Regions from separate parts of the Halalkalibacter flavus genome, predicted to be linked through region 2. Evidence: riboswitches for the same ligand, from Rfam matches in the RefSeq annotation. Region 2 holds a riboswitch; the other holds the start of a gene.

Region 1 (3,424 bases), on a different contig from region 2:
CTTCCGCAAGAGTCACCATCTGTTTAGGCGTAAATTGCTTATTTACAACACCCGGACTCACTGCTAATTCAAAAATAGAAACAACAGGATTATCTACCGTCTTCGTTCCTTTTATTTCAGTGGACCCATCTTTTACAATACTAAGAGCCTCTATAGCAAGTTCTAATGATGAAGCCTTAGGAATAACTTCTTTCTCTGCAGCAGCAGTAGCACTTGCTTCCACCTTCACAATTTCCATATCGTTTTTGCCTTGGTGCAGTGCCCAAGGTTCATTTTCATGTCGTAAACGCTCATGTGGCCTCAGCCGTTGTTCCGTTGTATTTAACGTATATTTTCGTTGATACCCCCTAGGTGTAATCATTTTTTTGTCATAAAGAAAAGTGGAGGAATTTCCAATCACAACTGTTGTAAGCATTCCGATATCGTAGTTCAACATATTTTCAAGATCTGTAATAACAATATGTTCTCTATCACGATAAGCACTTTTCACAAGACCAACTGGAGTTTTCGGTGATCGATATTCAAGCATTATTCTTTGAGCCTCCACTATCTGCCTCGTTCTCCGACCACTTTTAGGGTTATATAAACTAATCACAAAATCCGCTTGTGCCGCAGCTTCAATTCGCTTTTCAATAAGTTCCCATGGAGTTAAGTGGTCACTTAAACTAATCGTACATGCATCATGCATGATGGGAGCGCCTAGTAATGAGGCACATGAATTAATGGCGGATATACCTGGAATGACCTCAACACCTACTCCTGAATCTTCCGTCCAGCCTTTTTCTATTAATACTTCATAAACAAGTCCAGCCATACCATATACTCCTGCATCCCCACTTGAAATGACTGCAACTTTTTTTCCTTCTTCAGCAAGTCGAACCGCGGCTTGAGCTCGACTTACTTCTTCTGACATTCCTGTACTTATAATCTCTTGATCTGTTAATAGTTCTTGTATTAATTCAACATAGGTTTTATACCCAATAATACAATCGCTCTCTTGAATCGCTTCCTGTGCTCTTTTCGTCATATGTTCAAAACTTCCAGGCCCAAAACCGATAACAAGCAATTTCCCTTGCATTTTACATACCTCCCTCTATAAAGAACCTATTAGAATCTTTTCTAACATGGACAACCTATACTTTTGACTTTTCTACTTTCGAAACGCCCTTTATTCTCTCTGGAGTATCCGCACGTTTCATTTCATCATTTTCAAAGCTATAAATTAACGATTCTGCTAGGTCAACTGAAGGGTCAAGGTGATTTCTTATAATCGAACGTCCAATATCAGTTGAGGTAGCTGAGTACCAATTTCCTTCAGGGTAAACAATGACCACACATGCATCCTTACAGCGACCATTACACCGAGTCCGTGATGTATGTATATGTTGATCTAATTCCAATTCTTTTATCTCATCTCGAATGGCTAGAGTAATATCTTCCCCTTCCTTTCTCATGCAGCTAGATCCATTACAAATCAACACATGTTTTTTTGTACCTGTTAAATTCCAAGTAGTCATCTACCTATTCCCCCCATAGTCATTTATAGAAATTAAAAATGCACCCCTACCAATAGATAGAGGTGCAGAGATAAAAGACATACATAAAAGTAGAATCTATCACTACACTTCTCTACCTATGACCCGTAGGTATTGAAGCAAATTCAAACAAAAGGCAGGTCTCCTGACTTAGGTTCTTCATTTCATTGTGTCTTCCCGATTGACTCAGTGACTTTATACAATGAAATTCCCCATTACAGTGGCGGGACCGTGACGGATTTTCACCGTTCTTCCCTTTTAAGCATAACTAGTAGTTATACACCTTTGTTTACGATTGAATTTTAATATAAACCTAGTTAAGTCCTCCTTTTAAACAATAAAAATGCACCTCTATCAATAATCATTAGATAGAGGTGCGAAAAAAATAGCATACAAAAGATAAGTAGCATCTATTCCACACTTCTCTACCTATGACCCGTAGGTATTGAAGCAAATTCAAACAAGAGGCAGGTCTCCTGACTTAGGTTCTTCATTTCATTGTGTCTTCCCGATTAACCCAGTGACTTTATACAATGAAATTCCCCATTACAGTGGCGGGACCGTGACGGATTTTCACCGTTCTTCCCTTTTAAGCATAACTAGTAGTTATACACCTTTGTTTTTTTAAAAGTAAATTATCAACTTTTCGTATTTATTGTCTATTAAACTACTTCTAATAATTTTTAGCAAGTATAATTTCTTAAAAGGATTGTTAAAGTTCTTTCATTTAAACTAGTTAAACCTTACTAAACTTTGTTATTTTATCTAATTTCACATAGAAACGCATAGATGCTTTTAATAAAAAAATACTGAAACTTTACCTATAAAAATTGTAACACAGAAAATATTCGACAAAAATTAAGTCTTCTATTTACAAAGTAACAAAAGAAGGATAAAATACAAATCGTAATTATTACTATTTATCTCGAGGAATAACTCTTTTGTACCATAACTAACAATTACTGTTTAAAAGGAGAATTTATATAATGAAAAAGATTCCAGTTACTGTATTAAGTGGATATTTAGGTTCGGGAAAAACGACATTATTAAACCATATCCTAACGAATCGCGAAGGGCTAAAAGTTGCTGTTATTGTCAATGACATGAGCGAAGTGAACATTGATGCTAAGCTTGTGAAAAATAATGGATTTTCTAGAACAGAGGAAAAACTAGTAGAACTTCAAAACGGCTGTATTTGCTGTACCCTTCGTGAAGACTTAATGCAAGAAGTAGAGCGAATCGTTGATGCTGGAGACATCGATTACATCGTAATAGAATCGTCTGGAATTAGTGAGCCTGTCCCTGTAGCACAAACATTTACGTATATTGATGAGGAGCTAGGGATCGACTTAACGAAAAAATGTAAGCTTGATACAATGGTAACGGTTGTAGATGCGAATCGCTTTTGGGATGATTATGCATCAGGCGAATCACTACTTGATCGTAAAGAAGGGACAGATGAATCTGACACACGTGAAATTTCAGATCTACTAGTCGATCAAATTGAGTTTGCGGATGTAATTATTCTTAATAAGGTTGAAATGTTAAAAGAAGTCGATAAAAATGAGTTATTAGGGTTCATGAGGAAATTAAATGCAGACGCTGATATTATTCCAACCTCCTACTCTAAGGTAGAAATGTCTTCTATTTTAAATACAGGTAAATTTGACTTTGATACAGTGAGTCAATCTGCTGGATGGATTAAGGAATTAAATGAAGAACATACACCTGAAACAGAGGAATATGGTGTTTCCTCATTCGTTTATCGAAGCAGAAAACCATTCCATCCAGAGCGCTTAATGAACTGGTTGGAAAATTGGCCGGTTGATGTGGTACGAGCAAAAGGATTCATTTGGGTTGCTTCACGTAATTCTATGGCTGGATTGATT
Region 2 (3,424 bases):
GTATTTAAGCCTTGCAAACATGTCAATTGCAACGGTATTGTTTTTTGCTATGTTAATTCTTGGTCCGACGCTATTCTTGCTTAATATGTTTACAACGAGTTTAGGGAGCTATTTACAAAATCTCATTCCAATGGGCTTACGTCTAGCGCCTTTTGATGCTGACGAGGCAGCATGGACACAAGGGTGGACAGTGTTTTACTGGGCATGGTGGGTTTCATGGACTCCATTTGTTGGAATGTTCATTGCTCGTGTGTCTAAAGGGAGAACAATTCGTGAATTTACGGTAGCCGTTCTTCTTGTACCTTCCGTTGTGTGTGCGATTTGGTTTACTGTTTTCGGTGGTACTGGGATTTTTCTTGAGGTTACACAAGGATTAAATGTATCAGGACAAGCACTTGAAACAGCCCTTTTCTTTGTATATCAGCAGCTGCCACTCGGGATTATTTTATCGATCTTAACAGTTGCTTTAATTACAACGTTCTTTGTTACTTCAGCAGATTCGGCAACCTTTGTTCTAGGGATGCAAACAACGGGAGGAAAGTTAAACCCATCAAACCGAGTGAAGGTAACGTGGGGATTAATTTTAGTCGCATCAACCGCTGTATTAATGGCATCAGGTGGACTAGCTGGTCTGCAAACAGCAATCATTGTTAGTGCTCTTCCACTATCCTTCATTGTTCTTGCCATGTGTTACGGACTTGTGAAAGAATTGAATCAAGAACTTAAAGGGCAAAGCAAGGATCATGAAAAAGAAAGAACACTTAAAAGGAAAATAGCTGGTTAGAGTAACTTATAATGCTAAATTACTAGGTTCATTCCACATGTAATAGAATTGAGGGATGAACCTAGTTTATTATTTTTTAAGATTTTACGGACCTTTTTCCTTGCAACAGGATGAATATTCCTTTAATATATACAATATATCGTATTAGTGATGTGTTCTTACAACTATATATTGATTACGCGAAATGAACGGTGTCAAATAGACTTAATAGGGAATCTGGTAGAAAGCCAGAACTGCCCCCGCAACTGTAAGTGTGGACGAAATGAGGTACCCACTGTGCTCTATGGTTAGATTTAGCTAGCTTGCATGGGAAGGCTCAAAGTAGGGTGAAGCACAAGTCAGGAGACCTGCCGTCATTTTCAAGTCAGCTATCTTCGGGGTGTAAGAAGTGAGACGGCAAAGAAGGCCAAAGTGTATTTTGGTCGGATAAGTCTTACTATTTACGCCGTTTTACGCTCTTTCTCAACTCTCGAGAAAGGGCGTTTTTTATTACCATTAAGGAGGAAGATCAATGAAGAGTATGACAACGACAACATTATTTGATTATGCATCATCTCAGATTGATGTATTTGTTAATTTATTTCCAAACCTCGATTTTACGGCTTATAAGGAAAAGATTGAACAAGCTATCTCTGTAAAAGAAGACATGTCAGAAGATCAGCTTAATCATTTGTTAGTTTTGTCTTCGGTAGAAAGGATTTCAGTAGAAGAGCCAGATTGGACGTTTGTTGCAGCTAATGTTTTTTTAAAGCAGCTATATAAAAGAGCAGCTCATTCAAGAAACTATGATGCTAGCTTAAGGTATGGATCCTTTTATCAACTAGTTCAAGAGTTAACGGGGATGGGGATATATTCAGATCAGATCTTGCAAGAGTATTCGAAAGAAGAACTAGAAGAACTTGAACAGGAGATTGTTCCTGAGCGCGATTCGTTGTTTACATACATTGGCTTGTTAACATTAGCCGATCGTTACTTAGCTAAATCGCATAGTGGGAAGCTGTATGAACTTCCTCAGGAGCGTTTTATGATTATTGCAGCGATGTTAATGGTTAAAGAACCGAAGGAAAAACGAATAGGTCTTATAAAAGAAGCTTACTGGGCTATTTCTAATTTATATATGACGGTGGCAACTCCAACTCTATCAAATGCTGGGAAAAGCTATGGTCAATTATCGAGCTGCTTTATTGATACCGTTGATGATAGTCTCAGAGGGATTTATGATAGCAACACGGATATTGCAACTCTGAGTAAAAGCGGAGGAGGAATCGGAGCATATTTAGGAAAGCTGCGCAGCCGTGGAAGTGATATAAGAGGTTTTAAAGGAGTATCGTCCGGTGTCATCCCGTGGATGAAACAGCTAAATAACACGGCAGTAAGTGTCGACCAGTTAGGTCAAAGACAGGGTAAACTTTTGCCCCTATAGTAGGGTGACCACTATAGAAAACTCCGAATATGCTGGAACGCCGTCAACAGCCTTCTCTAGTAAGCTATATGGGAAACTATATAGCTATCTGAAAATGGGAAGGACAAGGTGGTAATCAGCAGGGCTGATTTCTAAGTCTTATTGATATGAAATCCCCTCAACGACTGACGAGGAGCATCTTTTAATAAGATGATGATACAGTCTAGTCCCCTAATAAATATCGGGAAACCGAGGGTAGTAACGGCAATTAGTGTTTATTTAGATATATGGCACCGCGATATTTTTCATTTTTTAGCAGTCAAATTAAATAATGGTGATGAGAGGCAGCGTACCCATGATTTATTTACAGGTGTCTGCTTGCCTGATTTATTTATGGAAAAAGTTGAAGCCAGACACGAGTGGTATTTATTCGATCCCCATACGATACGCCAAACGTTAGGTTTTAGTTTAGAAGATTATTATGATGAAGAAAAAGGAAAGGGAAAGGGAAGTTTCCGAGAAAAGTACAGAGAGTGTGTGGAAGCAGCAAACAACGGATTACTAGGTGAGAAAGGATTACTGTGGGAAGTTGTTCCATCCATTGATATTTTTAAAGAAATCTTAAAGAGTCAGCTCGAGACAGGTACACCATATATGTTTTATAGGGATACGGTAAACCGTTCCAACTCCAATCGTCATCAAGGAATGATTTATTGTAGTAATTTGTGTACAGAGATTACGCAAAATATGAAAGCAACGACCGTTATTGAGGAAAAAACGGAAGATGGCAAGATTATTGTAGTCAAAGAACCTGGAGACTTTGTTGTTTGTAATTTGTCTTCTATTAATCTAGCTAAAGCTGTTACAGAAAATGTCCTTGAAAGACTAATCCCAATTCAAGTTCGAATGCTTGATAATGTCATTGATTTAAATAATATTCCAGTTCCGCAAGCTCAAATAACCAATCAAAAGTATCGTTCTATTGGGTTAGGTACATTTGGCTGGCATCACTTACTAGCTCTTAAAGGGATCAAATGGGAATCAGACGAAGCGGTAGAATACGCAGATAACTTGTATGAGAGTATTGCCTATCTGACGATTAGTGCAAGTAATGAGCTGGCAAAGGAAAAAGGAGCCTATCCACTTTTTGAAGGGTCTGATTGGGAAACAGGTGACTATTTTAATAATCGTCAATATACAAGTGAAGAGTGGACAGAGCTTCGTCAAAGTGTAAGGGA

Evidence for each region. Region 2 has a riboswitch for cobalamin ahead of SAY88_RS16995 (ribonucleotide reductase N-terminal alpha domain-containing protein). Riboswitches for the same ligand answer to the same signal wherever they lie in the genome.
Region 1: linked by a shared signal. The riboswitch ahead of SAY88_RS07210 ((2Fe-2S) ferredoxin domain-containing protein) and the one ahead of SAY88_RS16995 (ribonucleotide reductase N-terminal alpha domain-containing protein) in region 2 are both predicted to bind cobalamin.

The regions. Positions count from the first base shown of each region.
Region 1 covers NZ_JAWRVK010000008.1:21,242-24,665, forward strand. Annotated here, with positions in the region: gene cobJ (precorrin-3B C(17)-methyltransferase) at 1-1,078, opposite strand, end outside; gene SAY88_RS07210 ((2Fe-2S) ferredoxin domain-containing protein) at 1,134-1,517, opposite strand; cobalamin riboswitch at 1,654-1,835, opposite strand; cobalamin riboswitch at 1,985-2,168, opposite strand; gene SAY88_RS07215 (GTP-binding protein) at 2,522-3,424, shown strand, end outside.
Region 2 covers NZ_JAWRVK010000028.1:25,591-29,014, forward strand. Annotated here, with positions in the region: gene SAY88_RS16990 (glycine betaine uptake BCCT transporter) at 1-784, shown strand, start outside; cobalamin riboswitch at 957-1,153, shown strand; partial or broken gene SAY88_RS16995 (ribonucleotide reductase N-terminal alpha domain-containing protein) at 1,305-2,183, shown strand; partial or broken gene SAY88_RS17000 (ribonucleoside-diphosphate reductase subunit alpha) at 2,385-3,424, shown strand, end outside.